3 regions of the Paramixta manurensis genome follow, and region 3 is predicted to be linked to each of the others. Evidence: riboswitches for the same ligand, from Rfam matches in the RefSeq annotation. Region 3 holds a riboswitch; each other region holds the start of a gene.
What was found. Region 3 has a riboswitch for thiamine pyrophosphate ahead of thiE (thiamine phosphate synthase). Riboswitches for the same ligand answer to the same signal wherever they lie in the genome.

Region 1 (9,728 bases), 1.3 Mb from region 3:
CTTGAACATAATCTGCAATTGCAAAAACTGGCCGCGCAGCGCCACGATAGCCACGCCTTTTTATTACTGGATGACGAGTTTCACCGCTTAATTGCGCAAAGTATTCAGTGCGAGCTGGCATGGGAAACGGTGGAGAATATTAAAGCCACTATGGACCGGGTCCGTTTTCTCACCCTGAGTGAAGTTTCCCCGCCGGAAAGTTTGATTGAGCAGCATTATCAAATTTATCACGCCATTGTGGAAAAAAATGCCGACGCCGCCGAAGCTGCATTACGTCGCCATTTGCAAGAGATGATTTTCTCGATTACGCCGATAGCCGAGCAAAATAGCGACTGGTTTGAAACGTTTTAATCAGCGCTAAATCATCTGCATCGGTGACCAGATAAAGCCGGAAGTGAGTTATGCTGCCCTTCCGGCCTCTCTCATTAGGCGATAGTGACTTCTTTCGACAGATAGACATCCTGCACCGAGTTAATCAGCGCTACGCCCTCTTTCATCGACTTTTTAAATGCCTTACGCCCCAGGATTAGCCCCATGCCGCCTGCACGTTTATTAATTACCGCAGTCCGTACCGATTCGGCAGTATCGGTCTCCCCGGCCGAAGCCCCACCTGAGTTAATTAACCCGGCACGCCCCATATAACAGTTAGCCAGTTGATAACGAACCAGATCAATCGGATTATCGCTGGTCAGCTTGCTATAGACGCGCTCATCGGTATAACCGAATTTAACCGCGTTATACCCACCATTATTCTCAGCCATTTTCTGCTTAACAATATCGGCGCCAATGGTCGCCGCCAGATGATTCGCCTGCCCGCTTAAATCGGCGCTCACGTGGTAATCGGTACCGTCTTTCTTGAAATCATTGTTACGTAAATACGCCCACAACACCGTTACCATGCCTAGCTCATGCGCGCGTTCGAACGCCACGGAAATTTCTTCAATCTGGCGACGTGATTGCTCAGAACCAAAATAGATCGTCGCACCAACCGCCACCGCGCCGAGGTTAAACGCCTGTTCAACGCTGGCATACAAGGTTTGATCATACTGGGTCGGATAGCACAGAGTTTCGTTGTGATTCAGTTTGACCATAAACGGAATTTTATGCGCATAACGCCGTGAAACCGAGGCCAGTACGCCGTAAGTTGAAGCAACACAATTACAGCCCGCCTCAATCGCTAATTCGACGATATTTTTCGGATCAAAGTAGAGTGGATTCGCGGCAAAAGAGGCGCCCGCCGAGTGCTCCACACCCTGATCGACCGGCAATATGGATAAATAGCCGGTTCCTGCCAGACGGCCGGTGTTATACAAGGTTTGCATATTCCGCAGTACGGTGGGAGAGCGGTTATTATCGATCATCACCCGGTCGACATAATCCTTGCCCGGCAGATAAAGGCTTTCTGCCGGAATAGTCATGCAGCGATGTTGCAAAAGGGTGTCAGCTTCTTTGCCCAATAACTGTACGATGTCCGTCATGGTAACTCCTGTAGTAATTGAATAACCTGGCAGGTCCGTTAGTCGACGATGCCAATCCACAACAGCCTGGACCCGAAAGGACACGTAACGCAAATTGCTGACTCCATTTTTCAGAACGCTTCGCAGAAAAAAGTCGGCTTGCGGGCGCCGTTTTACCACCAGCGCCAGAAATGATGCACCGGGCCAATCCCCTGCCCGACTTCGAGTGAGTCCGCCTGTTGTAAAGCGCCCTGTAGCCACGCTTTTGCCGCCTCCACCGTACTGGCCCAACTGTCGTGACGTGGCCGTAGCGCCGCCAACGCCGCAGAGAGTGAGCAACCGGTACCGTGCGTGTGGCGTGTATTGACGCGTGGCGCGCTAAATCGTTGCTCACCTTGCGCGCTAAACAACCAGTCAGGGCTCTCTTCCTCGCTTAAATGTCCGCCCTTCATCAACACCGCCGCACATCCCATCTCGCGCAGCGCCCGCCCCTGCGCGCGCATTTCATCTTCGTTTTTCGCCGGCGCACACGCCAGCAGCGCCGCCGCTTCCGGTAGGTTCGGCGTAATCAGCGACACCTGCGGCAACAGGCGTTGACGTAGGGTAGATACCGCCTGTGGCGAAAGTAACGGATCGCCGCTTTTTGCCAGCATCACCGTATCCAGCACCACCCACGGTAGCGCCGCTTTTGCCAGCCGTTCGGCCACCACTTCAACAATCTCACTGTTTGCCAACATACCGATTTTGGCGCTATCGATGCGCACATCATCTAACACTGAATCAAGCTGCGCGCCGACAAAATCGGCATCAATCTGGTAGACCGACTGCACGCCCTGCGTGTTTTGCGCCACCAAGGCGGTAATCACGCTGGTACCGTAGGCGCCAAGCGCCGAGAACGCTTTTAGATCAGCCTGGATACCGGCGCCGCCGCTAGGATCGGTACCGGCAATGGTTAATGCATTAATGCGTTTCATATCAGCGCCTCCGCATTCAGCATCCACAACTCATCCAGAAACCCGGCGACAAAACTGCCCGGCCCGCTGGCCTGGCGAGTGGCGCGTTCACCGGCGCAGGCCATTACGCGGCACGCACTGGCGACATGTAACAACCGGTCGCCCGGCAACGCGGCAAACCCGGCCACCACCGCCGAAAGCGCACAACCGGTCCCCACTACGCGCGTCATTAATTTTGCGCCGCCATTTACCGCCAGTAGCCGATCGCCGTCTGTCACATAGTCAGTTTCGCCGGTTACCGCGACAATAGCACCGCTACGCTGCGCCAACTGTTGCGCCGCCTGTAGCGCCGCGCCGGACTCATGCAAACTGTCCACGCCGCGCCCGCTGCCGGCCTGCTGTGCGAGGGCGATAATTTCCGATGCGTTACCACGAATGGCGGCGGGATGCAGCGTCAGTAATTGTTGGCAAAATTCACTGCGTAGTTTTAAACCGCCAACCGCTACCGGGTCGAGTGTCCATGGCTTTGCGGCCTGATTTGCCGCATCAACCGCCGCGCGCATCGCTAATGCGCGCTCACCGGTCAGGGTACCAACATTAATTAATAACGCGTCGGCCAGCGCGCTGAATTGCGCGGCTTCTTCGCTGTCAATCACCATCGCCGGGGAAGCATTGAGCGCCAACAAAACGTTGGCGGTAAAGGTCTGTACCACATCATTGGTCATGCAGTGAACCAGCGGCGCGCGCTGGCGGAAAAGGTCGAGGGATTCGGCGACAAGGTCGCCAGAGATAACGGTAGGTTGTTGCATATGGCTCCCAACCGGCGTTCAGAAATCTGATGCGGTCAGGCATCTGACTTCCCTCCGCTGGCATTATCCAGTTCAGGTAATACGGGTCTATCTCAGCCTCTTATGGTAAAAGGCACCCCGAGTCATTTTTCACGCTAAATTTTAGCTGAGCGATAACGCTTAGCTATGCAGAATAAGCGCCAGCCTGCGAGAAGTAAACCGGGTACGGCGCACTCACCAAGATAACAAGCAATAAATACTCTTCGGCATAGTGGAAAATTTTCATCGGCGCCCGTATGGCTCTTTTTTAAGCTAGGGAAATCAACAGCATTCTGGTAACTTCCAGCCGTTTTATCCTGAAAACTGGCACTATCTTATCGGTGATAATATCTTTCGAAGGTCAAAACCCGAGTCTATACGCTGGATTAAGATAGGAGCTCTGATTCGAAGGAATAGCAGACCCCAACTTACTAATATTGAAAGACGCGGAATCTTCCGGAGATTACTCAGCAGCCAGGCCAAAGGTTTTACGATATACTTTGCTACTGCTACTCAGCGTTATAACATATCAATTGGAATGAACATAAGTGAGGGAGCACTTTCTATGAGCAATGCTGTATTTCCAGAAACGATGTGGTTTTCGACCATTCCTGACCAATATGGAAGCTGTGATTGACATAGAGGGGAAACGGTAATGCGTAATTTCATAATTTCTGCACTGGTTTTACTGTTATGTATCCTTAGCTATCTATTTATAGGTAAGCAGACTGTTTCTGTTATTGATGCGCATTATGATGGTAGCACAGCACAGATTATTGTTAACAGATTACCTATAACTGAGTCAGGAAAGATCGATTGGTGGAGAGATCACCAACAAAAAATCTTGGAAAAATACAACATCCCGTCTGGCAATAAAAGACCATTCCTTATTACAGTCTATGCTTTTGGTGATGGCTATAAAGAGGAAGGTAAAGAGGATCGACGTTGTTTCACAGATATAAAGCCGCCTAAAAACTGCATTGATAAAAACATCCTAATGATGATTTGGCGCACACGCGATGGTAGCGTTAAATATCAATTCTAATTACATTATCTACTAATAAAAAAACCTATCCACTCTTCAATGAGTATGGGTTTTTATTTTATCATGTTTATTGCTTAATCGATTTTGACTCGCCCTGTTTAGTCTTGGGTTCTTCAAAACTAAAATAATACATTACGCTTGGTTACTCTGCTTTTAAAAGCCCCAATAATGGGGGGGTTGAGAAAATAGCACTTAGCACACTCATGTTCCAGAGCCGAAACCCCGTTATATTCGAAACTAAAACGGGTGTGCTTACAAACAGCGGCGTTTAATTATCTCAAGTATATCTCTTACATCAGGAATACCTTGTCAGATTGCTTTTATGTTTACAATATAAAGATTATCAATTTCCTCTACCACTGGCGTGAACTACTGTAGCTCCCACTTTTGAGTGCCATACAATCTAGACCAATATTTGAACGCATGTTATGCTTCGATTGTGTTCTATATGGAAATGGATGAATAATTATGGATGCGAAGGTCATTGCAGAAGGGATATGGGATAGTCTCTCATCAATCCCAACGAGTTTGTACTATGGGGTGAAACGTACCTATATCAGTACTGGCCTATTGGGTTCTGACAGAAAAACAAGAAACGACTATGAGAATGAGCGCTTTTTTCGAATGATAAAGTCCCTGGCTCGAAATGAAGAACCTTTACGCCGCCTTGTAACTATAGTTATTACTGACTTCTATAATAAACTGGATGGTAGAGGACGAGAGACGATACATAACAAAATTGGTTATGGCATTGGCAGGTTATCTGGTCGTATGGGAGGACAGATTGCAGTCGCTCAAACTATCGCCGCTCTATTAATACATAGAGCAAAGATGGCATATGCCTATAAGAACTTCTTCCGCATAGCATCGAGTTTTACTATCAACATCGCATTGTTCCAGGGAGTAATAGAAGAAGCAGCCTTAGCTTCTCGTAGAATGCAAAACCATTATCCACAGACCTATGATAAAGTTTCTCCCTACGGTCTTGATATGATCTACTTTCTTGTTGAAACCCCGCTGAAACCGTACCTTGACTTCATTAATAGCCACGCAATGATCTGCAAAAGGGTAAACGATGAGCTTTTTAAAATCGGTCAGTAAATCTTTCGGTTGGCTCTTAGCACATGCAGTTGAGGGCACAATAACCTGTATATGTGCTTTTGCATCCCTCGCGTCGTTGTTCATTGCTGAAACTACCCTGATGAAGTTGGTGGGTTTCGTCGGTTTTTTTGTGATCGCATTAGTTGCAGGTTATGGCTTGGGTAGGTTACGTGGTGAAGATAAAAGTACTTCAAAACTAAAATAATACATTACGCCAGGTTACTCTGCATTTAAAAGCCCCAATAATGGGGCCTTGTGAGAAGATACGCGCATCAAAAACCAGCGTCGATAGCCTTACCAGCCGGTTGGTTTCGGATTACGCTCATCAAAGCCGGTTTGATGCCAATACGGATAGGTCGGAGTGGTATAACTCACTTCATCCAACCGGGCGATCTCTTCCGCGCTCAACGACCAACCCAACGCCTCAAGGTTTTGCTCAAGCTGGTTGCGGTTACGGGCGCCAATCACCACATTGGCGATGCCAGGGCGACTCAGCAGCCAGTTTAATGCCACCTGCGGAATGGATTTCCCGTGCTGCTCGCCAATATCATGTAACACATCAACAATATCAAACAGTTTCTCTTCCGCAACCGGCGGCCCGCCCTCGGCGCCGCCAGCAGCGATACGCCCGTCCTGTACCGGCGCGCCACGACGAATTTTACCGGTTAAACGCCCCCATCCCAGCGGGCTCCACACCATGGTACCCAGCCCCTGGTCGAGCGTCAGCGGCATCAGCTCCCATTCGTACTCGCGCCCCACCAGCGAATAGTATCCCTGATAGGCCACGTAACGGCCCAGCCCATATTTCTCAGAAGCCGCCAGCGATTTCATCACCTGCCAACCGGAAAAATTGGAGGCGCCGATATAACCAATCTTACCGCTGCTGGTCAGATCATCCAGCGCACGCAACGTCTCTTCAACCGGCGTCAACGCATCAAAACCATGCATAAAGTAAACATCAATATGGTCGGTTTTCAAACGGCGCAGGCTGGCTTCGCAGGCGCGAATCAAATGATAACGCGACGACCCTTTTTCATTCGGCCCGTCGCCGGTGGGAAACGTCGCTTTTGACGAGATCAAGACCTTGTCACGGCGCCCTTTTAACGCCTCGCCCAGTACCTCTTCCGCAGCGCCTTCCGAGTAAATATCGGCGGTATCGAAAAAATTCACTCCGCGTTCGAGGCACAAATCCACCATGTTGCGAGCTTCATCGACTTGGGTACTGCCCCAACGCTGAAAGAATTCGTTGCTGCCGCCAAACGTGGCGGTGCCAAGGCTAAATGCCGGAACCTTTAAACCTGATCGGCCAAGCTGTCGGTACTCCATCATAACTCCTTGCGGATTGTGATTTATCGAACTTACAGTATGGAAAGCTGAGGCAGACCTGCATGAGCGATTGGTGCCCTTTGGCAATTAATCTCGCGAGCTTAACCGCAGATCGCCGTAATGGCGTTCAGCGACGTCAGGATGGGAGCGCAATCGCCCTTTCAGGTAGTTCCATCCTACGTCGCGTAATAGTGGATTCTGTGGGTCGCTGGCCGGGCCGTGCGCCAGGTGCGCCAACGCCTGCGGGAGTTCAAACACCGGTACTACCGCATCCAGTTGCGCGCCAAGGAAAAAGGCAATCGACAGCCGCTCCTGATTTTCCGGCGGCGAAACCACCCGATGTACCGTGGCGCGTAAATATCCGTTGGTCGCTAACTCAAGCAGTTCGCCAATATTGACCACAAATGCGCCGGGTAACGGACGTGCGTCAATCCAGTTATCCGGTTCAACCTCCACCTGCAAACCGCGCTGCTCATCCTGTAACAGAAAGCTCAGGAAACCAGAATCTTTATGCGCACCAACGCCCTGATTCCCGGTTTGATGGGATTGTCCTGGATAGCGAATCAGCTTGATATGTTCATTCGGTTTATCACCGTATAAAGCATCAAAGGCCTCTTCCGGTAATGCCAGCGCCGTGGCGAAAGCGCGTAGCAAACGCAATGACATCGCCGTCATCGCTTGCTGCCAGGCCAACAGCACCGGTTTTAATTCCGGTAGCGCCGTCGGCCACTGGTTTGGCCCCTGCAAACGTCGCCAACCCGGATCGCCTGCCGCTACCGTCAACGGCACACGCTCCGCGCCAATATCAAACTGTTCTCGCCAGTCAGGCTGGCTACGTGTTAGCTCAGACCCCGCACGGTTGTAGCCGCGAAAATGCGGGGAATGCACCATGGCTACACGCAGTTTTTCCTCTTCCGGCAAGGCGAAAAAGGCGCGCGATAAGTGTTGTAGGCGTTGTGAGAGCGCGGCATCAACACCATGATTGATCAGATAAAAAAAGCCTACATCGCGTGCGGCAGCGCTCAGTTGACGCAAAAATGATGGCCGATGCTGGTCACTATCCAGATGGGAAAGATCGAGAATTGGCAGCGAAGTAATATGATCCATTCCAGACTCCTGTACGCACTGGCAAAGGTAGCTAATTACTATGGCAACGATATTTTTCGCTGCCTAATACCCTTCTCTTCTGGCTTAGAACCAAGCGCTATGAAGCTGCATGGCGGCGCCCCATCAGCAGCATCGCCAAACCGCCCATCAATAAGGCCGCGCCGCTATAGGCAATCGCGCCCGGCGCGCCGAAGCTATCCACTAACAGCCCGCCGGCTACCGCGCCGAGCGCGATCGCCACCTGAAAAGTTGTCACCAGCAAGGCACCTGCGGTTTCCGCATGGTCCGGCGCCGCCAGCGTATTCCAGGTTTGGATGCTGACCGGGAAACCGCCGAAGGCAAAGCCCCAACCCGCCGTGGCGGCAAAAGCCACCGAGGCCGAGACGCCCCACGTCAGCAGCACAAATGCCATCGCCGCCAGCATTAGCGCCGACAGCGCAACCGCCAGGCTGGCGCTACGTTCGGCAATAAATCCACCGGCCAGATTGCCGAAGAACCCACCGATACCAAACGCCAGTAGCAGCAATGAAATCATCTGCACATCAAGTTTAGGCACCTGCTCAAGGAAAGGGCGAATATAGGTAAAACCGGCGAAATGTCCCGAAATAACGAACATCACGGTGATCAGACCCAGCCGGACGCCCGGCCGCTTTAGCAATATGCCAAACGTCCCTAAATCCGGCACATCGGTAGAAGGCAGACGCGGCAGACGGATCAGTTGCGCCGCCAACGCCACAACGCCGATACCGGCCGCTGCCATAAAGGTAGTTCGCCAGCCCCACAAATCACCCAGCCAGGCGCCCATCCCCGGCGCACAGACCGTTGCTGCCGAAACGCCGGTAAAAATAATCATCATCGCGCGCGGTAACAAACGGGTGGGAACCAAACGCATCGCCAGCGCCGCCGCCAGTGACCAGACGCCGCCGAGGGCAATGCCCAACATGGCTCGCGCGGCAATCAACACGCCAATATTCGAGGCCTCAGCCGCCAGCAGGTTGGATAACACCAGCAACAGCGTCAGCCCCCATATCACGCTGCGTCGATCGATTTTACCGGTACCAATCACCACCGCCGGGCCAGCCAGCGCCGCTACCAGTGCCGTCGCAGTCACCGCTTGCCCGGCGGCGCCATCCGACACGCCAAGATCGGCGGCGATAGGGGTTAATAAACTGGCCGGTAAAAACTCCGCCGTTACCAGCGCAAAAATGCCCAGCGCCAGGGAGAAAACCGCGCCCCAGGCGGCTTCACGATGCTCATCATCGCGTTGCGATGCGGTGCAATCAAAGCCTTCTGCACCATTACATATTTTTTCTGACATTAGGTTTCCTGTACGGGCTCGCCCGCTATATCCAGAGATTGAGGCAAATGGTATAGTCGAGCGTCTGGAACATCCATGCCAGGAAAGCCGCAATGCTTGACAATTCGTCCAAAAATCCGCGTGACGAGCACTCCGATCCGCTAACAAATATGCTACAGGGTCTTCGCCTTGATGGCGTAGAGTATGGCCGTTTTAATCTCGGCGGCGAGTGGGCGTTTAGTTTTGCGCCTGCCCGTGAAGCCTGCTTTATTTTTGTGGCGGAAAAAGGCTGTTGGTTACAAACCCCTGATGGCGAATGGCAGCCGTTGAGCGCCGGTGATGCAGTGCTACTACCGCAGGGCAGCGCCCACGCATTAGCCAGCCATCCTGAAGCCTCTCCCCTGCCATTCCCGCGTTGGCAATGCATGAGCCTCAGCGGCAATGTTTTTGATTTCAGCGCCACGGCGAATCAAGAGAACTGTCGGCTGTTTTACGGCACCATGCGTTTTAATATTGATGGTCAGCATCCGTTATTACGCATGATGCCCGCCCTGATGCGTGCCAATGAATTGATGAAATATGAACCGGCTATCATCCATCTGCTGGAAGCCATGA
Region 2 (9,728 bases), 1.4 Mb from region 3:
AATCAACAGGCCATCTACCCGCTGCGCCAGCAGTTCATTAACCGCCGCCTGCGCCGCATCAAACCCAGGCTGATTTGCCATGGCAATCACTACATGGTAGCCCAGCGCCGCCGCGCGATGCTGAATGGCTGAGGCGATCTGCGCCGGTGCCAGTAGCGATAATTCGCTGGTGGCTAACCCAATAGTGCGGGTGGCTTTACCGGCTAACTGTTGTGCTACCCGGTTAGGAACGTAATTCAACTGTTGAATGGCCGCTGTCACCCGCTGTTGGGTCTCCGCCGTCACCTGCGTCGAGTGATTAAGCACACGCGAAACAGTCTGATAGGAAACGCCAGCCAGCCTGGCGACGTCAGCAAGGGTTACCGGACGCGATGTCATGGCGAACTCCTGAATGAGATCAGGCGAGTGTAACAAATTTTTCGGAACCATCGTTACTCCGACTGCTTTACACTAAGCAGCCTGAGACGCCGGAAAAAGGGAAAATAATGAAGTTTAACGCGCAAGAAATCGCTGCCGTCAATCAGATTGCCGCGTGGCTGGCGTGCGATGAACTCGCCAGTTGTTCACAATGGCCGGAAGCGCCATTGATGATCCTTGCCGGGCACGCCGTGCTGCCGAATATTGAGGGCGCCTTTGCGTTAGCGCGCCGTCATTCACTTCGGTTACTGTTGAGCGGCGGCGTGGGGCATTCAACGGATTTATTGCGTGAAGCGATTGCGGCGCATCCGTTGTATCACACTTTACCTTGTGCGGGTTTGTCAGAGGCGGAGATACTGGGCGCGCTTGCCGTTGAGTTCTGCGGTATTGCGCCGGGCAACATTATGCTGGAAACCGCCTCGACCAACTGTGGGCAAAATGCGGCGTTCAGTCGACGCCTGTTAGCCGCCGAGGCCACGCCCGCGCGTATCTTGCTGGTTCAGGATCCGCTAATGCAACGGCGTACGCTGGCAACCTTTCGTCATGAATGGCGCACCGTAACGCAAGCGCCGCAATTTATCAGTTGGCCGGTTTTCACCCCCTATCTAAAACACCAGCAGGGTATGACGCGTATCGCCGGCGCGGCGCCGCAGGGGTTGTGGTCGCTGGAGCGTTTTATCAGTTTACTTCTCGGTGAGATCCCCCGGCTGCGTGATGATGCGCAAGGGTATGGGCCGTGCGGAAAGGGCTTCATTGAGCATGTCGATATGCCCCTTGAGATTGAGGCGGCCTGGCAACAGTTAATGACGAATCCGGCATGTCAAAAATTGGCATCGCGTTAAGCGCCCGGACACCGTGCCGAGGGCGTCGGTCACGGTATCGGATGGGCAGAGGGTAATCTGCAGCGGCACAGCGGTTATTTATAAATATCAGCAAAACCGTAATAGCTGTTCCGTCCGCCAGCGGCGATGATGTGGTAGCTCTTGGCGCCCGCGGCATCGGCTTTCGCCGCCAAATTCGCGTTTAATTCGGAAAGGGTGGTTGCGCCGCTGCTATCAGAAACGCTACCGATCCGGGTCAAGCCCTGCGGCATATTGGTTTCCATTGCGGCGAAAGAAGAGAGAGAAACAGTGCTCAGGATCACAGCGCTCAGAATCATTTTTACAGTTTTCATTATTTCACCTCGGTGAGATAGGGGGTTAAGTGGCGGAGTCTCTCCGCCCGACCACTGCATTACATCACCGCCATGTATCGGCGAAATATCAACAAAGCGCGTTAATGTAAGGTGGTATAGCTTTTCACCGTTGAAATACACTGCGATACAATTCCGGTTAAACGCTGCTCTCCTTAAGGATAATGGTGACTGCCAATCCGCCGCCTTCACGGTTAGCCAGGGTCAGGCTGCCATTCAGCGAGGCGACTAACTGCCAGGCAATCGCCAGCCCCAAACCGGTGCCGCCGGTCTGCCGATTACGTGAACTCTCCACACGATAAAAGGGCTGCATAACGGCATAAAGCTCATCCGGCGGAATGCCCGGCCCGCGATCAAGCACTTCCAGAATGAGGGTGTCGTTTTCCTGCGCCATGCGAACCTCGGCGCTGCCGGAAAACTTCAGCGCATTATCGATAAGGTTACTCAGCGTGCGGCGTAAGGCATGCGGCTTGGTGAACCACGAACCGCTAAGCTGCCCGCTTAAGGTAACCGCCTGGCCGGTGTCCTGATAATCACACACCAGACTGTCGATAAACGCGTGCGGCTGGATGCGGCATGGTGTTTCACTGCTACTTTCATGGGTGCGGGCATAAGCCACGCCTTCGCGTACCAAATGCGTCATTTCGGTGAGATCCTGCAAGAGCTTGGTTTTGATCTCATTCTCTTCCATCAGTTCAGAACGCAGCCGAATACGCGTAATTGGCGTTTGCAGGTCGTGAGAAATGGCCGCCAAGATATGCATCCGCTCTTTTAGGTAGGCGGCAATGCGATCTTGCATCGCATTAAACGCTCTGGCGGCATTACGGACTTCAAGCGGCCCATCTTCTGGCATACGCACGGCGCTGGTGGTGTTCGGATGCAGTGATTCCGCCGCACGGGTGAGCGCGGTCAGCGGACGCACCGCATTGCGTACTGCAAACCAAGTGCAGCAGAGCAATAAAATAAACTGACCGGCCAGCACAATCGGCAACCAACGGGCAAACGGCATAATCCGTGGCGTTAAGTCGAGCGTGAGCGGGCTGCCGTCGCTAAGCTGAAGATGCGCCTGTAGATGCCCTTCGCTGTCAGGAAGGGTATTTATTTTCAGCGGATACCGCGCTCCCAGCGCGGCAGTTAGCGAACGCGCGGTTTCTTGTTGGTGTTTATCCATTGGCTCGCCGCCGGTCATCCCTTGATTGAGTAAATAGTGATAGTTCGGGCGATCGAGGCGTGTGGTCCAGGCCGGACGTTCGGCGGCGGGTAAGTGATCGAGGATCGCGACGCTGGTGGCGACGTCATACTCCAGGTTACCGAGCATCATGGCTTTCGCGCTTTGTGTACGCTCGGTCATCAGCAAACCGAGCGTCAAACCATTCGCCAGCAGTAACCCTAACAACAAAATCAGCAGCAGCCGTGAAACCAGCGTCTGCGGCCATACGCGCAACGCGCGGCTCACGCGTTCTCCTCGCGAATCTCGATCGGCATCGCAAAGACATACCCTTCGCTGCGCACTGTTTTAATGTAAAACGGTTCACGCGCGTCGTCATTTAACCGTTGCCTTAGGCGGCTAACCAGCAGGTCGATAGAGCGTTCAAACAACTCAGCGTCGCGGCCTTGGGTAAGGTTCAGCAATTGATCCCGATTGAGTACACGTTGTGGATGGTCAAGAAATACCCGTAGCAGACGGTATTCGGCGCCGCTGAGCGCGACCATTACCCCATCGCGATCGGTCAGGCTGCGTGCGGTGGTGTCGAGTAACCATTCGCCAAATGCCAACATGCGTGCCGCTTCAGTGACCTGCAAATTGGGCGGCATCATGCGTGTTCGGCGCAGCACCGCTTTAATGCGCGCCAATAATTCGCGGGCGACAAACGGTTTCACCAGATAGTCATCCGCGCCCATTTCCAGCCCTAAAATCCGATCGGTATCTTCGTTGCGAGCGGTGAGCATTAAAATCGGTGTGCCTTTGTGTTTACCGCTACGTAATTCCCGGCACAGCGTGAGCCCATCATCACCGGGCATCATGATATCTAATACAATCAAATCAACCGGCGTGGTTTCAAGAAAAGCACGCATTTGCCGGCCATCGGCCGCCTCGGTAGTACGTAAACCGTTTTTCTTTAAATAATCGGCAATTAGCGTACGAATTTCGCGGTCATCATCGACAATTAACACATGGTCGGTGTGTTCCATGGTGGTTTCTCTCTTATTACAGGCCCAGGGGTAAGACCTCCACAGTTTACCCTGAGCGGCGGAGAAAAAATGCGCGCGCTTTGTATCGTACTGTATCCGGTAAACTTGCCAAACCTCCCGCATGCCTTTGGCAGAAAGCCGCGCGCGGCGCGGCTGGCGGGAGGAACACTACATAAAAATACAAACCTGCCGTCTGGCAGCCCGCGTTATTCCACCGCGTAGTTTTCTACCGGCGTCATTTTCTTGATCAGCTTATTGTCGAACAGGAATTGTTCGTAGGCTTGGTAACGCTGCCGATCGAGGTGTGCCGGATCGCGGGTGAATAGCGGTAAGGTTTTCATCCATGCTTGCTTATTCAGTTCGGTATTCAACTCAGGATGGGCGCTGGCGAAAGCCTGCCAGGTTTCCTGCGGGTGTGCGTGCAGATAGTCGCTGCCTTTTTTTAACGCGGCGAGAAACTTTTTAATTTTAGGTTGCTGCGCTTCATTACGGTTCGCCACCAAAATCAGCTCGTCATAGGCCGGTACGCCGTAATCTTCCACGTTGAATACCGTTGGCGTTTTCCCCTGCAACTTCAACTCAAGCGCTTCAATATTGCGATAACCGCCGATCACCGCATCGACCTGGCCCGCCAGTAAGGCACTGGTGAGCTGGAAGTTCACGTTGACCATTTTTACATCATTAATACTCAGATGATCATGAGCCAGCATGGTTGCCAGCGTGGCTTGCTCAATGCCGCTCACGGAGAAGCCAATTTTTTTGCCCTTTAGGCCCGCCGGAGAAGTAATGTTTTTATCCAGCGTCATCACGGTATTCAACGGCGAGTTAATCAAGGTGCCAACGCGCACCAGCGGCAACCCTTGGTCGGCAAAAAAATGAATTTGTGGCTGATAGGTCACCGCCAGATCGGCTTGTCCGGCCGCGACCAGCCGTGGCGGGATCGCCGGATCGGAGGGCGGAACGATCTTCACGTCAAGCCCTTCGGCCTTAAAAGCGCCGATCTGTTCAGCCACCATAATCGGCGCATGGTCGGGATTGATATACCAGTCAAGCACCAGCGTCAGTTTTTCAGCGGCGCTGGCGTGGGCGACAAGCAACGTGCTTATCATTAAAGCGGCGGCTTTTTTAATCATCGGAAATGTCCTTGAAAAGTGATCATTATTCGTCATGCTCCGGCGTCCAGATGATCAGACGCCGCATCAGAGCCTCTACTGCGGCTCGCAGCAAAACGGTCATCAGTACCAAAATAAACAGTGCGGCAAAGCAAATATCGGTCTGCATACGCGCATTCGCATTCAGCATCACGTAGCCGAGCCCCTCCGCCGAGCCAACCCATTCGCCGATAATGGCGCCGATAGGCGCGACGGTGGCGGCCATGCGTAGCCCGGAACCGAAGGCCGGCAGCGCGGCCATTAAGCGGACGTGGCGCAATTGCGCCCACGGAGACGCGCGCAGGGTACGCGCCAGATCGAGGTAATCGGTATTGACGCGTCGCAGCCCGTCGAAGAAGGCCGAGGTGACCGGGAAGAAGATCACCAATACCGCCATAAACACTTTGGCGCTGATGCCAAAACCGAACCACAGCACCAGTAGCGGGGCGAGGGCAAACACCGGAATCGCCTGGCTGGTGAGCACCAGCGGCATTAGCCAGCGCTGGAGGCGCGGTGAAAACATCATACTTAACGCCAGGACGACGCCGAGCAGCACGCCGATCGCCAGCCCGCTGGCAATTTCCAGCGCGGTGACGGCCGTCTGTCCGGCGAGGTAAGCGCGGTTATCCCATAAGGCCTCGGCAACCGCCGTGGGTGAGGGGAGTAAGAAGGCCGGAATCGAACTTTGCGTGACCAGCCACCACAGCAGCAGCAACCCGACAAACACCGTCAACGCGCGGCGCAGGCTGGCGATGCCGCCTTTTGCTAGCCTCTTCATCCGGCTGCCCTCATTAGTTGCTGTAAAAGCTCGCCCTGGCTTTTCAGTAAATGGAGATCGTCCGGCGCGCGTGGCGGTAGCCCGGCCACGATATGGGTATCGTCAATGCGGGCGGGGTGGCCGGAGAGAACCAACAGGCGGTGGCTAAGGCGGCAAGCCTCCAGCGGATCATGCGTTATTAGCAGCACCGTGTGCTGTGCCAGGAGTTCTGCTGCCAGCGTCTGAATAGTGGCGCGGGTAATGGCATCCAACGCTGAAAAAGGCTCATCCATCAGCACGATTGGCTGGCGCTCATACAGGGTGCGAGCGATAGCCGCGCGCTGGCGCATGCCACCGGAAAGCGTCGCGGGGAGCGCCTGCCCATATCCGCTAAGGCCAACGCGTTCAATCAGATGCGTGGCCCACGCACGGTCGGGCTTCTCACCACGCAGGCGTGGGCCGAGCATGACGTTTTCTTCAATGGTCAGCCACGGATATAACAGATCCTTTTGCCCCATCCAGGCAATACGCGAGGCGACCGGTAAGCCGTCACTGGCGGTGACCTGACCGGCGGAGGCGGGCGCTAGTCCGGCAATAATCTTTAACAGACTACTTTTCCCCACGCCGCTGGCGCCTAGCAAAGCAACGATTTGGCCGCCGGGAATGTCGAAGTTGAGCCGCTCGAAAACCACCTTTTGACCAAAGCGCAGGGTTAACTCCCGCACCTGGATAGTCGGCATTATTTGCTGGTGGCCTAACGGGTCAGAATTCACTGCGCACCTGCCGTTACCGCATTTAGCCCCATTTGCCAAAAGGCGCTTTCCAGCCGCGTGGCGGTGGTGAAAATTGTACTTAAACGCGTCAAACGACTTTCCGCCCCGCTTTGTTGTCCAACCGTTTCCAGTAAATTGAGCGCGGCCTGAACGCTGGCTAAATAGTCGCGATCGCCATAATTACGTATCCATGAGGCGTAGGGATTATTCTCCAGTACCGTGGCGGCGTCGTGCAGCAAATGTAGACCGATTTCGGCATACCCGGCGACGCAGGGCATAAGCGCAACCAGCAGTTCGAGGGCATCGCCGGTGTGACCAATATCCAGCACGTAGCGGGTATAGTTCATGGTTTCTGCCGCCTCAGGCTGGTGTGCGATTTCAGACTCGCTTAATCCCCAGCTCGCGCAATAACCCACATGGAGCGGCAGTTCATTGACGATTGCGTTAAGGGCGGCGGTGGCGGTGCGCATTTCCGGTAGCGTCTGTAATTTGCTGACCAGCAGCGCCCAGGCGCGAGCGAAGTGAATTAAAAACAGGTAATCCTGGGTTAGATAGCGATGAAACGCCGGAGCCGGCAGGGTTCCGGCGCCTAACTGGCGGACGAAAGGATGCGCAACGTAGTCTTGCCAGGCGCTGCCCGCCTGTTGGCGTAGCTGCCCATAAAGGCCAGAATCAAAACGTGGGGTAGACATGGGACCTCCTTCAGTTCATGGAGATCCGGGCGTGCTGAGGTATGAACAGGCAATGGCTGAAAGCAAAATTGCCGACCCGTCCCTTCGCTGGCATGACCCAGATCAGGTTCAAAGGGTTCGGCTTACGCCATCTCAGCCCATGACAGGACACCCCTCGGAGGAGCTTGTTATACGATATTTATTTTTTGATTACAATGCCCGCGCCACGGTCTGGCGAGGCGTTTATGTGCGGTCGCAAAAGATTCTGCTGGCCTGAGGCAAGGCTTTTTTGTCACTGTTAGCCTAACTATTTCGAACCGGAGATTGTTTGCGATGAAAAAGATCGGTTTTCTCTCTTTTGGCCACTGGACACCTTCATCACAATCGAATGCCCGTTCCGCCGCGGATGTGTTGCTGCAATCCATCGAGCTGGCGGAAGCGGTGGAGGCGTTGGGAGCGGATGGCGCTTATTTTCGCGTACACCATTTTGCGCGGCAGCTAAGTTCTCCGTTTCCGCTACTGTCTGCCGTTGCCGCACGAACCAAGCGGATCGAGATCGGCACTGGCGTGATTGATATGCGTTATGAGAACCCACTGTATATGGCGGAAGAAGCCGGGGCCGCCGATCTGATTTCCGGCGGGCGACTACAGCTTGGCATTAGCCGGGGATCGCCTGAGCAGGTAATTGAGGGGTGGCGGTATTTTGGCTATACCCCGGCGGAGGGGGAGACGGATACCGAAATGGCACGGCGCCATACTGAGGTTTTCCTTGAGGCGTTACGTGGTGAAGGGTTCGCTGAACCTAACCCACAACCGATGTTTCCTAATCCGCCGGGATTACTGCGTCTGGAGCCTTTTTCCGCTGGCTTGCGTGAGCGGATCTGGTGGGGCGCCAGCACCAATGCCACCGCGATTTGGGCGGCGCAACAAGGGATGCACCTGCAAAGTTCAACGCTGAAAGTGGATGAGACCGGCGAGCCGTTCCACGTTCAGCAGGCCGCACAGATTCGCGCTTACCGAGCCGCGTGGAAAACCGCGGGGCACCGCTTTGAGCCGCGAGTCTCGGTAAGCCGCAGTATTTTCCCGTTAATCGATCGGCGCGACCATATGTGGTTTGGCAATAGCGCGCAGGACAGCGACAGCGTTGGCTATCTTGATGCACAAACCCGGGCGATATTTGGCCGTAGTTATGCCGCCGAGCCGGAGACATTGATCAAACAACTGGCGCAGGATGAGGCCATTGCACAAGCGGATACCTTGCTGTTAACGGTGCCGAACCAACTGGGCGTTGAATATAATGCGCATGTCGTTGAGGCGATTCTGACCCATATCGCCCCCGCCCTCGGATGGCGCTAACAGAAGCCTGACCGTTGCGTGTGTTATGGCGTGGTGTGCCACGCCGTTAAACGCTCTTATTGCTGTATTGCGATTTCACCTTTCGGGTGTTTCTCACGCCTTCTTTCTGTCACTTCTCACCTTACGGCGCCTCTCTCTCACTTAATCCTTGTTACAGTTATTTACACGTAAATGAGAATGAGTATAATCACCATTTTCATTTCTCGTAAATGCATTCCTCCTGAAATCATGCGCAAAAATTTTCTAATTCAATGAGTCAGGAGTGTTTATTTTTTAACACCTCAAGGAATAACTATGTCTCTCGCGACACTATCGCGTGGCGCTGCTCAAAAAACGGCGCCAGTGCCCTCGCTATTGGCTGCTTGCATCGCCTTGGCTTTACTCCCTGTGACGGCTTTTGCCGCCGCGCCTCAACCCAATGAAACCATGGTGGTGGAAGCGGCAGATAACGATGCGCCGCCACCAGGCGCTGACTACAGCGTACCCGCCACGACGGTTGGCACCAAAATGCCGATGATCCAACGCGATATTCCCCAATCAGTGAGTGTGATCGGCAAACAGCGTATGGAGGATCAAAATCTTCAGTCGTTGGGAGAGGTGATGGACAATACCACCGGCATCAGTTCTTCCAGTTCCGGTTCCAGCCGGGTTCTCTACTATTCCCGCGGTTTCCAGATCGATAATTACATGGTCGATGGAATCCCAACCTATTTTCAGTCGCAATGGAACCTTGGCGACGCGCTTTCTGACAGCGCGCTTTACGATCGCGTCGAAGTGGTACGCGGCGCGACCGGTTTGATGACCGGCACAGGTAATCCCTCGGCGGCGATTAATATGGTACGGAAACACGCCGATAGCCGAGAGTTTACCGGCGATCTCTCGGTGGAATATGGTAGTTGGAACAAACAGCGTTATGTTGCCGATATTTCCACGCCATTAACGCAGGACGGTAATGTTCGCGCGCGTATGGTGACCGGTTACCAACACAATGACAGTTGGCTGGATCGGTATAGTCGGGAAAGAAAATTCTTTTACGGCGTGGTGGATGCAGACCTGAGTGATTACAGCACGCTCTCGGTCGGTTATGAATATCAGGAAAATAATGAAAATGGGGCAACCTGGGGCGGCTTACCGCGCTGGTACACCGATGGCAGCAGAACCCATTTTGACCGGAGCCGCAGTACGGCGCCGGACTGGGCTTATAACGATAAAAATTCC
Region 3 (9,728 bases):
CCCGTGAAGGTTGCTCGCTAGAAGATGCGGTTGAGAATATCGATATTGGCGGGCCAACCATGGTGCGCTCGGCGGCTAAAAACCATAAAGACGTTGCCATCGTAGTAAACAGTAGCGACTATGCGGCCATTATTGCCGAGCTGGATGCGCAGCAAAACTCCCTCACTCTCGAAACACGTTTTGACTTAGCTATCAAAGCGTTTGAGCATACTGCCGCTTATGACAGTATGATCGCTAACTACTTTGGCAGCCTGGTCCCGGCCTATTACGGCGAAACCGACCAGCCATCCGGGCGCTTCCCTCGCACGCTAAACCTGAACTTTATTAAGAAGCAGGATATGCGTTATGGCGAGAACAGCCACCAGGATGCCGCCTTCTATATAGAAGAGGGGCTTACTGAAGCCTCAGTTGCCACCGCCCGGCAGCATCAGGGGAAAGCGCTCTCATATAACAATATCGCCGATACCGATGCGGCGCTGGAGTGCGTTAAAGCCTTTGACGAACCAGCCTGTGTGATTGTTAAACATGCCAACCCATGCGGTGTCGCGGTAGATGCGACGATCCTTAACGCTTACGAGCACGCTTACAAAACCGATCCGACCTCGGCATTTGGCGGCATTATCGCCTTTAACCGTGAATTGGATGAGGCCACAGCGCAGGCAATTATCAGCCGCCAGTTTGTTGAAGTGATTATCGCGCCTTCCGTCAGCGCCGCCGCACTGAACGTTACGGCAACAAAACAGAACGTGCGCGTGCTGACATGCGGAGAGTGGCAACAGCGAACCACAGGGCTCGACTTTAAACGGGTTAATGGCGGTCTGTTAGTACAGGATCGCGATGTGGGTATGGTGACGGAAAGCCAGTTACGCGTAGTTAGCAAGCGTCAGCCTAGCGAAAAAGAGCTGCGTGATGCCCTCTTCTGCTGGAAAGTCGCGAAATTCGTTAAATCCAATGCGATTGTCTACGCGCGCGATAACATGACCATTGGCATTGGCGCCGGTCAAATGAGCCGCGTTTACTCGGCAAAAATCGCCGGTATCAAAGCCAGCGACGAAGGGCTAGAAGTAAAAGGCTCGGCGATGGCGTCCGATGCATTCTTTCCGTTTCGCGATGGCATTGACGCCGCAGCGGCTGTCGGCGTCAGCTGCGTAATTCAACCCGGCGGGTCAATTCGTGATGATGAAGTTATTGCCGCCGCCGATGAACATGGCATTGCAATGATCTTTACCGATATGCGTCATTTCCGCCATTAATTGCCACTGGAGCATTAAAGATGAAAATTTTAGTCATTGGTAATGGCGGCCGCGAGCACGCGCTGGCATGGAAAGCGTCCCGATCACCACTCGCTGAAACGGTATTTGTCGCGCCGGGTAATGCCGGAACCGCGCTGGAACCCGCCTTACAAAACGTCGATATCAGCGCTACGGACATTCCGGCGCTACTGCGTTTTGCGCAGAGCGAAAAGATTGACCTAACCATTGTCGGCCCTGAAGCGCCGTTGGTCATTGGCGTTGTCGATGCTTTCCGGGCGGCGGGCCTAACCATTTTCGGCCCGACGCAAGCAGCAGCACAATTGGAAGGCTCCAAAGCTTTCACCAAAGATTTTCTTGCCCGCCACCATATTCCCACCGCGGAATATCAAAACTTTACTGAAGTCGAACCCGCGCTTGCATATGTGCGTAGTAAAGGCGCCCCGATCGTTATCAAGGCTGATGGCCTTGCCGCCGGTAAAGGCGTTATTGTGGCAATGACGCTGCAAGAGGCCGAAGCCGCAATTCAGGACATGCTGGCAGGCAATGCGTTTGGCGACGCCGGTCACCGTATCGTGATCGAAGAGTTTCTGGATGGTGAAGAAGCCAGTTTTATCGTAATGGTCGATGGCGAACATGTTCTGCCAATGGCCACCAGCCAGGATCATAAACGCGTGGGCGATGGCGATACCGGCCCCAATACCGGTGGTATGGGCGCCTATTCGCCGGCGCCGGTGGTGACTGATGAAATCCACCAGCGCGTGATGGATAGTGTCATTTGGCCGACAGTGCGCGGTATGGCGGCTGAAGGCAACGTCTATACGGGCTTTTTGTATGCTGGCCTGATGATCGATAAAGCCGGGCAGCCGAAGGTGATTGAGTTTAACTGCCGTTTTGGCGACCCGGAAACTCAACCGATTATGATGCGCCTACAGTCAGATTTAGTCGCGCTTTGCCTGGCAGCCTGTAAAGGAGAGCTGGATCGTCAGGATTCGCAGTGGGATCCGCGTCCATCATTAGGCGTTGTGATTGCTGCCGGCGGCTATCCTGACAGTTATACAACCGGCCATCAGATCCACGGACTGCCGCTAGAAGAGCGCGCCGATGGCAAAGTGTTTCATGCCGGTACTCAATTACACGACGATGTCGTGGTTACCCAGGGTGGGCGCGTGTTATGCGTTACCGCGTTGGGAGAGGATGTCGCAGCGGCGCAAAAGCGCGCTTACGCGCTGGCGCAAGACATTTCGTGGGAAGGGAGTTTTTACCGCAAAGATATTGGTTATCGCGCCATTAATCGCCGCTAAGCTGGCCTGCCGCTCTCTTCTGAGGGCGGCAAATTTACCACCACGCCCGATCAGAAATCCGCTTCGTTCGGCTCTTGTTGGCAGTAATCTTCGGCCGTCGCCAACAACAATTGAGTACCTTCCGGCGCATCCAACCAGGCCACGCTTAGCGTTGAGCGGGCAGCACTCTGCTGCTGCATAATATAATTGAGCGCCAAGTTATCCAGCGCCGGTTTCACACTGTCGCCCTGACACGTCTTGATCAGCCCATTCCCCAGCCAATGACCCTGTTTTAAGACTACGCGACCAGTAAGCAATGCATCGCTAATTTTCAGCATCCGCTGCGCATCGAACTTGTAGAGCGCCACCGCATCATTACTCAATGCCTCACGGCGCCCTTCAAGCTGCCGCTGCATAAAACTGAGGCTACCGTCCTGATCAAAGCGTAGCGTGACGTCATCCGGGTGTTTCCCCTGAATATGGCGCTCAATACTGACCAGTTTGCCTTCTGACCAGCCGTAATCGGTAATTTCGCTCACGCCAGCGCTGAAGGGAGTGAATATCGTCATCATATGCGAGACTTGCTGCTGATGATCTTTACGCCAAATACGCACCGCGCCACGATCGGCCAGATAACCGCTGGCAGTAAAGTCCGGTAAGCGCGAATGGGAACTACAGCCCGCCAATACCAAGATTGCCAGGCTACATAAATTCGGTTTAAGCGAGAGAATTTTCATAAACAAAAGGGGCGAAATCGCCCCTCGTCAAACCTTTCACCGCAACGCTATTACTTAACAGCGTCTTTCAGGGCCTTACCTGATACGAATGCCGGTACGTTTGCAGCAGCAATTTTAATTTCTTTGCCAGTCTGCGGGTTGCGGCCAGTACGCTCAGCGCGGTGGTTAACTTTAAAAGTACCAAAACCAACCAGTTGTACAGCATCACCTTCTTTCAGAGACTCAGTAATCGCAGCCAGGGTGGATTCCAGAGCAGCTTTTGCCTGGGTCTTAGACAGATCCGCTTTGTCCGCAATTACATCAATCAGTTGAGTCTTGTTCATAAGTTATCCTTACAGTGTATTTATCGCTTGCTAAGCATCGAGTGCGAGGGAAAAGCCAGATTCTGGCACTCTTCAGCCTGCACGCACCGATAGCCACATTTTTCAGCCCCCCAAATGTAGACCAGACAGGGGGCGAATGTGAAGCCTTTAGGCGCTACAAATCAGGCGTGAAGTCACGTTTTATCGCCTTACCGCTCAAATTTTATACCGATATTACTGATTCCCGCTTCTCGCAGGTCAGATCGCAGCCCTTTGATTAACTCCAGGTCACGTTCCTCACAGGCTGCCAGCAGGCGAAAAATCTCCCACTGGATGTCCCATTCTTCTTCAACCGCCGGGTTATCTTTTAGCTCATCGTCACTCATCTCACGACCGGATTGAGTCATTTCCAACATCGCGACCGTGGTAATTGATGCATCACTCACGCCAATAGCATGTTCCAGCGTTTCACCGCTTAAACGCGAATGCAATAATTCACTTAATGCCACGCAGGCATCAATGGCAGGATAAACACCGTAAAGATCGTAATCTTCGGCGTTAGGAATCGCCTCTTCCAGCTTTTCGAGCTGGCTGTCGAAATTGACTTTCGCCTCTTTCACCGTCAACGTTTCCCACACCAGATCGAGAATGCGGCGATAAATCTGTGCATCGGCAAAGCCGGTTTGTTGGCAGAAAGCCCAATAATTGGGATACATTCGCTCGCACAAGCAGGCCATAAAGGTCACATGCTGCCAACTTTCTAACTTTTCGAGCCGCAGATGGATGGGATTACGTAACATGATGAGATCTCGTCAATACTGTTCGGGCGACAGTGTACCGTAAAAGCGACCGGCTCACACCGTTAACCCTGCTGCAAACGCAGGAAAGCCGGGCGCCCTGAGGCGACCGCATCAGCCCAGCGCGTGGGTTCCGGCAGACGGTAGCCCTGCATACACTGTTGTACCCAATGCAGCGCGCTATCCATCCCGACCCGATGACCGGTAGAGATAAACAAAGGATTGCAGCGCTTTTTACTGCGCCATACCCAGCCTAGCTGCTCGCCTTTATCGTTTAATGGCTGCAACGCGCCGGGTTCAGCGTCCAGCGGCTCAAATTTACCGCACAGGCGCTTCTTAGCCACGCCAATGGTGGGAACATCCACCAGCAGACCAAAGTGGCTGGCGACACCGAGCCGACGAGGATGTGAAATACCATGCCCATCCACGAAGAGTAAATCAGGCTGGTGCTCCAGCATCTGCCAGGCCGCCAATAAGGCGGGATATTCACGGAATGAGAGAAAGCCGGGGATATACGGCATGGTGGTGGCGATACGCGCCACCTTATGTTCGATCAGCGTCAGGGAAGGATATTCCAAAATAACCAGCGCGGCGCGTGTTACCTCGCCTCCCTGCTCAAAACCGACATCCGCGCCAGCGATCAAGCGTGGCGGCATCACCTCAAAGTCATCGTGACGCACCACTTCAGAGGCACGCGCTAGCTGTTCAGCGCGCAATGCCTGCATATCCATAATTACTCCTGGTGATAAGGCCGGGAAAGGGTATGTACCGCCTCCACAAATGCACCGGCATGCTCCGGCGGCACATCCTGATGAATACCGTGACCGAGATTAAACACATGGCCTTCGCCATGACCAAACCCGGCGAGAATAGTCGCCACTTCCTCTTCAATACGCGCTGGCGGCGCATACAGCATGGAAGGGTCCATATTACCTTGCAGCGCCACTTTATCGCCCACACGGCGCCGCGCATCGGCAATATCGGTAGCCCAATCCAGGCCCAGAGCATCGCATCCGGTTTCCGCCATCGCTTCCAGCCACTGCCCCCCGCCTTTGGTAAATAGCGTTACCGGCACCCGCTGACCTTCATGTTCATGCAACAGTCCATCGACGATTTTATGCATGTAATACAGTGAAAATTCACGGTAATCACGCCCGGTCAGTACACCGCCCCAGGTATCAAAAACCATTACCGCCTGCGCGCCAGCACGGATTTGCGCATTAAGATAAAGCGTGACGCTATCGGCCAGTTTGTCCAACATGGCGTGCAGCGTGTGTGGCTCGGCATACATCATCTTTTTAATTTTGGTAAATGCCTTGCTGCTACCGCCTTCAACCATATAGGTCGCCAACGTCCATGGGCTACCGGAGAAACCAATCAGAGGCACTTCGCCCCGCAGGTTTTTACGAATGGTGCGTACCGCCTTCATTACGTAGCCCAGTTCTTGCTCCGGATCGGGTACCGGCAATTTATCCACGTCTGCCCGACAGGTGATTGGCGAGGAAAAACGCGGCCCTTCGCCCGCTTCGAACCACAGCCCTAAGCCCATTGCATCCGGAATGGTCAGAATATCAGAGAACAGGATCGCCGCATCCAGCGGATAACGCCGTAACGGCTGTAGGGTTACCTCACAGGCCAATTCAGCGTTTTTACACAACGACATAAAATCACCCGCCTGCGCGCGCGTGGCTTTATATTCCGGCAAATAGCGCCCGGCTTGTCGCATCATCCACACTGGCGTAACGTCAACCGGCTGGCGTAGCAGGGCACGGAGGTAACGATCGTTCTTCAATTCGTTCATTATAATCAGGCTCTCACAAACACAGGCGGCTAGTGTATCACTCATTCCGTTTCGGCGCGGCATAGCGCGACAGTGTCTTCAATTAACCGCCGCGCGACCGTGCCCGGCGGCGGCAGATGCGGTAATTGGTCATAGCGAAACCAACCGGCGTCGATCAGTTCATGGTTATCAATTTGCAATTCGCCCTCATCGTACTCAGCCATGAACGCCATCATCAACGAATGGGGGAATGGCCAGGGTTGAGAGGTAACGTAACGAACATTTTTAACCGTGACGCTACTCTCCTCCATTACTTCGCGCGCCACCGCTTGTTCAAGGGTTTCTCCCACTTCGACGAACCCGGCTAATACCGTATAAATGCTATTACGGTGACGCGCGTGTTGTGCCAGCAGGATCTGGTCGCCGCGCCGAATGGCGACGATGATACAAGGCGCGATCTGCGGATAGTAACGTTGACGGCAATGCGCGCACAAACAGGCATTTTCGGTTTTGCTCAAGTGCATTTCGTGACCGCAATAGCCGCAAAAACGGTGCGAGCGGATAAACTCCGCCAATTGGACACCGCGCCCCGCCAGTTGGAACAGCCCGGCCTCTTTATCCATGATTTGCCGTACCGAGCCCATATTCTCCGCGCGATCCTCGCGCACCAGCCACACGGTTTCACCCTGCCATTCGCCGATCGGCGACGCTTTCGAACCGGTTAGGTCAAATGTCTCCGCTGTGCCGTACGGTAAATCGCCATTTGGTAACCAAAGTTTCTGCTCATGGCTGACAATCCACCATCCAGCGTCTACGCTTCTAATTTCATGTTCCATAAAAAAGTATCCTGAAGACAAGATATTTGTAGTTTGTAGAGTACCGCTACATATTTAAACATTGCGCTAAAACTATACCCTAAATAATTCAGGTTGCATGAAAGCGGTAACGCACATGCAACCTAAAATATGTCGGGCTATTACTCACATGGAGTCGATCATGCTTAACCATTTAGACGTTCTGACCCAACGCGTAGGTGGCAGTAATGCACTGGTAGATCTTTGGCTAAGTGCCCGTCGGCAACTGCTAGTTGCCTATTATCAGACCGTTGGCATTAAGCCTAACAAGGAATCGCTCACCGCGCTGGATGAAAAGGCATTGGATAATTTTTGCCAAAAACTGGTCGATTATCTCTCTACCGGACATTTCAGTATCTATGAACGCATTATCGAAGAATTGGAAGGCGATAGCCCTCTGACGGCAGCGGCCCAGATTTATCCGGCGCTGGAAGGGAATACCGAGTTGTTGATGAGTTTGTATGATACCCATCTGGAAACGGCCATCGATCATGATAACTATGTCGAGTTTCAGCAGGCATTGTCAGAAGTGGGTGAAACGCTGGAGGCGCGGTTTACGCTGGAAGATAAGCTGATTCAGCTCGCCTGGGAGAACCAGCTTCAGTTACCCGGCGTGGTGGCGAATGAAACTGAACTGGTTAGGCCGGCATAAACATCACGCCATTGCTACCCCCTTGTAGTTTCTACCTCGCCCCTTTATGCTGGAGGGGCTATTTGGGTTGAAGCTGTGACGTAAGTCGCTCTGCATCACCCCACATCTTGTCGGAGTGCCCTACCGGGCTGAGACCGTTAATTCGGGATCCGCGGAACCTGATCAGGTTAGAACCTGCGAAGGGAACAAGAGTAAAGTTGGCTTACGGCGACATTATCCCTTTCTTGACCCGCCGTTTCATTACTCCCTCCGAACTCCAGACAAGCAACTTTCCCTTACTCACAGGAAATGGCTATGTCCGGCAGCGAACCAAAATTTTCCTCTCCACTGGAGAGAGAGACCGCCGCACACGAGAATATTCGCCGCACGGCGGTAAGGTATCAACCTGACTTTCCCACCGTTCCCCTTCGTTTAGGGCTCTATCCGGTGGTAGATAGCGTGGCATGGATTGAACGCCTACTGGAGGCAGGTGTACGTACTCTGCAGTTACGTATCAAAGACCAACACGATCATCACGTGGAAGAGGATGTTCGCGCCGCCATTGCGCTGGGGCAACGTTACCGGGCGCGTCTATTTATTAATGATTATTGGCGGCTGGCGATTAAACATCGGGCATACGGCGTACATCTCGGTCAGGAAGATCTTGCCGAAACCGATCTTAACGCCATACGAGAAGCCGGTTTACGCCTTGGCGTGTCTACTCATGACGATATGGAGATTGACCGCGCGCTGTCCGTGCGCCCTTCCTATATTGCGTTGGGGCACGTGTTTCCTACGCAAACGAAACAGATGCCCTCTGCGCCACAAGGATTAAAGCAATTAGCCGCGCATATGCAGCGCCTGCAAGGCTACCCGACCGTGGCAATTGGCGGCATCAGCATCGCACGGGTACCGGCGGTGCTGGAAACCGGTGTCGGTAGCGTGGCGGTCGTCAGCGCCATTACCCACGCCGCAGACTGGCGCAGCGCCACGCAACAGTTACTGGCGCTTGCGGGAGTCGGGGATGAATGACAGCGATTTTATGCGCTATAGCCGCCAACTCCTGCTGGAGGAGTTCGGTATTGAAGGGCAGGAAAAACTGCAGCGTGGTCGCGTCTTAATCATCGGCTTAGGTGGATTGGGTTCGCCTGCCGCGCTATATCTCGCGGCGGCTGGCGTCGGCAAACTGCTCCTGGCGGATGATGACACTCTGCATATCAGCAACTTACAACGCCAAATTCTGTTCCACCAGCCAGATACCGGCCAGAGTAAAGCGCACCTGGCGCAACGGCGGCTGCGCGCGCTCAATCCACAGGTCGACAGCATCGCGCTGGCGCAACGTGTGGATGAGAAAACCCTGCCATCACTTGTTGATCAGGTCGATCTGGTACTGGATTGCAGTGACAACATGGCTACCCGCCACGCGATCAACCATGCCTGTGTTACCGCCGGAAAACCGCTGATTAGCGGCAGTGCCGTGGGATGGAGCGGCCAGTTAATGGTGATCGCGCCACCCTGGACACAGGGCTGTTACCGCTGCTTGTGGCCTGACGAGAGTGAACCACAGCGCAATTGTCGTACCGCAGGCGTACTTGGGCCCGTGGTGGGCGTTATCGGTACGCTACAGGCGTTAGAAGCACTGAAACTATTGGCAGGCATTCCCTCGCCCTTAAACGGCAAACTACGTCTATTCGATGGCCGACAACAGGTTTGGCGCACGCTGAACCTTGAACGTACGCCACACTGCCCGGTATGCGGAGAAACGCCATGAATATCATCGTTAATGATCGGCAAATGGCCTGTTCCGCGCCATTGACGCTGACCGCCTTACTGAAACAGTTGTCACTGCACCAGCCAAGCACCGCGCTGGCGGTGAATCAAACTATCGTTCCCCATCATCGTTGGGATACCCAACTTCTACAGGAGGGCGATGAGCTGGTGATTTTCCAGGCCATTGCCGGAGGCTGACATGTTACAGATTGCTGATAAAACTTTTTCATCGCGCCTGCTGACCGGTACCGGCAAATTCGCCACGCCGCAATTGATGCTGGCCGCTTTACAAGAATCCGCTTCGCAACTGGTGACCATGGCGAT

Region 1: linked by a shared signal. The riboswitch ahead of thiM (hydroxyethylthiazole kinase) and the one ahead of thiE (thiamine phosphate synthase) in region 3 are both predicted to bind thiamine pyrophosphate.
Region 2: linked by a shared signal. The riboswitch ahead of tenA (thiaminase II) and the one ahead of thiE (thiamine phosphate synthase) in region 3 are both predicted to bind thiamine pyrophosphate.

The regions. Positions count from the first base shown of each region.
Region 1 is NZ_CP054212.1:3,014,196-3,023,923, forward strand. Features, by position in the region: gene PMPD1_RS14560 (GntR family transcriptional regulator) at 1-351, shown strand, start outside; gene fbaB (class I fructose-bisphosphate aldolase) at 426-1,478, opposite strand; gene thiD (bifunctional hydroxymethylpyrimidine kinase/phosphomethylpyrimidine kinase) at 1,631-2,431, opposite strand; gene thiM (hydroxyethylthiazole kinase) at 2,428-3,219, opposite strand; TPP riboswitch at 3,252-3,349, opposite strand; gene PMPD1_RS14580 (DUF943 family protein) at 3,893-4,282, shown strand; gene PMPD1_RS14585 (hypothetical protein) at 4,751-5,383, shown strand; gene PMPD1_RS14590 (aldo/keto reductase) at 5,678-6,712, opposite strand; gene PMPD1_RS14595 (isopenicillin N synthase family dioxygenase) at 6,797-7,816, opposite strand; gene PMPD1_RS14600 (MFS transporter) at 7,914-9,134, opposite strand; gene PMPD1_RS14605 (AraC family transcriptional regulator) at 9,227-9,728, shown strand, end outside.
Region 2 is NZ_CP054212.1:2,908,599-2,918,326, reverse strand. Features, by position in the region: gene PMPD1_RS14175 (LacI family DNA-binding transcriptional regulator) at 1-378, opposite strand, end outside; gene PMPD1_RS14170 (YdcF family protein) at 486-1,259, shown strand; gene PMPD1_RS14165 (YdgH/BhsA/McbA-like domain containing protein) at 1,334-1,591, opposite strand; gene PMPD1_RS14160 (ATP-binding protein) at 1,749-3,065, opposite strand; gene PMPD1_RS14155 (response regulator) at 3,062-3,802, opposite strand; gene PMPD1_RS14150 (ABC transporter substrate-binding protein) at 4,009-4,935, opposite strand; gene PMPD1_RS14145 (ABC transporter permease) at 4,961-5,731, opposite strand; gene PMPD1_RS14140 (ABC transporter ATP-binding protein) at 5,728-6,450, opposite strand; gene tenA (thiaminase II) at 6,480-7,175, opposite strand; TPP riboswitch at 7,238-7,340, opposite strand; gene PMPD1_RS14130 (LLM class flavin-dependent oxidoreductase) at 7,488-8,510, shown strand; gene fhuE (ferric-rhodotorulic acid/ferric-coprogen receptor FhuE) at 8,805-9,728, shown strand, end outside.
Region 3 is NZ_CP054212.1:4,272,037-4,281,764, forward strand. Features, by position in the region: gene purH (bifunctional phosphoribosylaminoimidazolecarboxamide formyltransferase/IMP cyclohydrolase) at 1-1,253, shown strand, start outside; gene purD (phosphoribosylamine--glycine ligase) at 1,274-2,554, shown strand; gene PMPD1_RS20545 (DUF1481 domain-containing protein) at 2,605-3,270, opposite strand; gene hupA (nucleoid-associated protein HU-alpha) at 3,321-3,593, opposite strand; gene PMPD1_RS20555 (YjaG family protein) at 3,782-4,372, opposite strand; gene nfi (deoxyribonuclease V) at 4,435-5,100, opposite strand; gene hemE (uroporphyrinogen decarboxylase) at 5,103-6,170, opposite strand; gene nudC (NAD(+) diphosphatase) at 6,212-6,985, opposite strand; gene rsd (sigma D regulator) at 7,146-7,655, shown strand; TPP riboswitch at 7,757-7,857, shown strand; gene thiE (thiamine phosphate synthase) at 7,950-8,666, shown strand; gene PMPD1_RS20585 (HesA/MoeB/ThiF family protein) at 8,659-9,405, shown strand; gene thiS (sulfur carrier protein ThiS) at 9,402-9,602, shown strand; gene PMPD1_RS20595 (thiazole synthase) at 9,604-9,728, shown strand, end outside.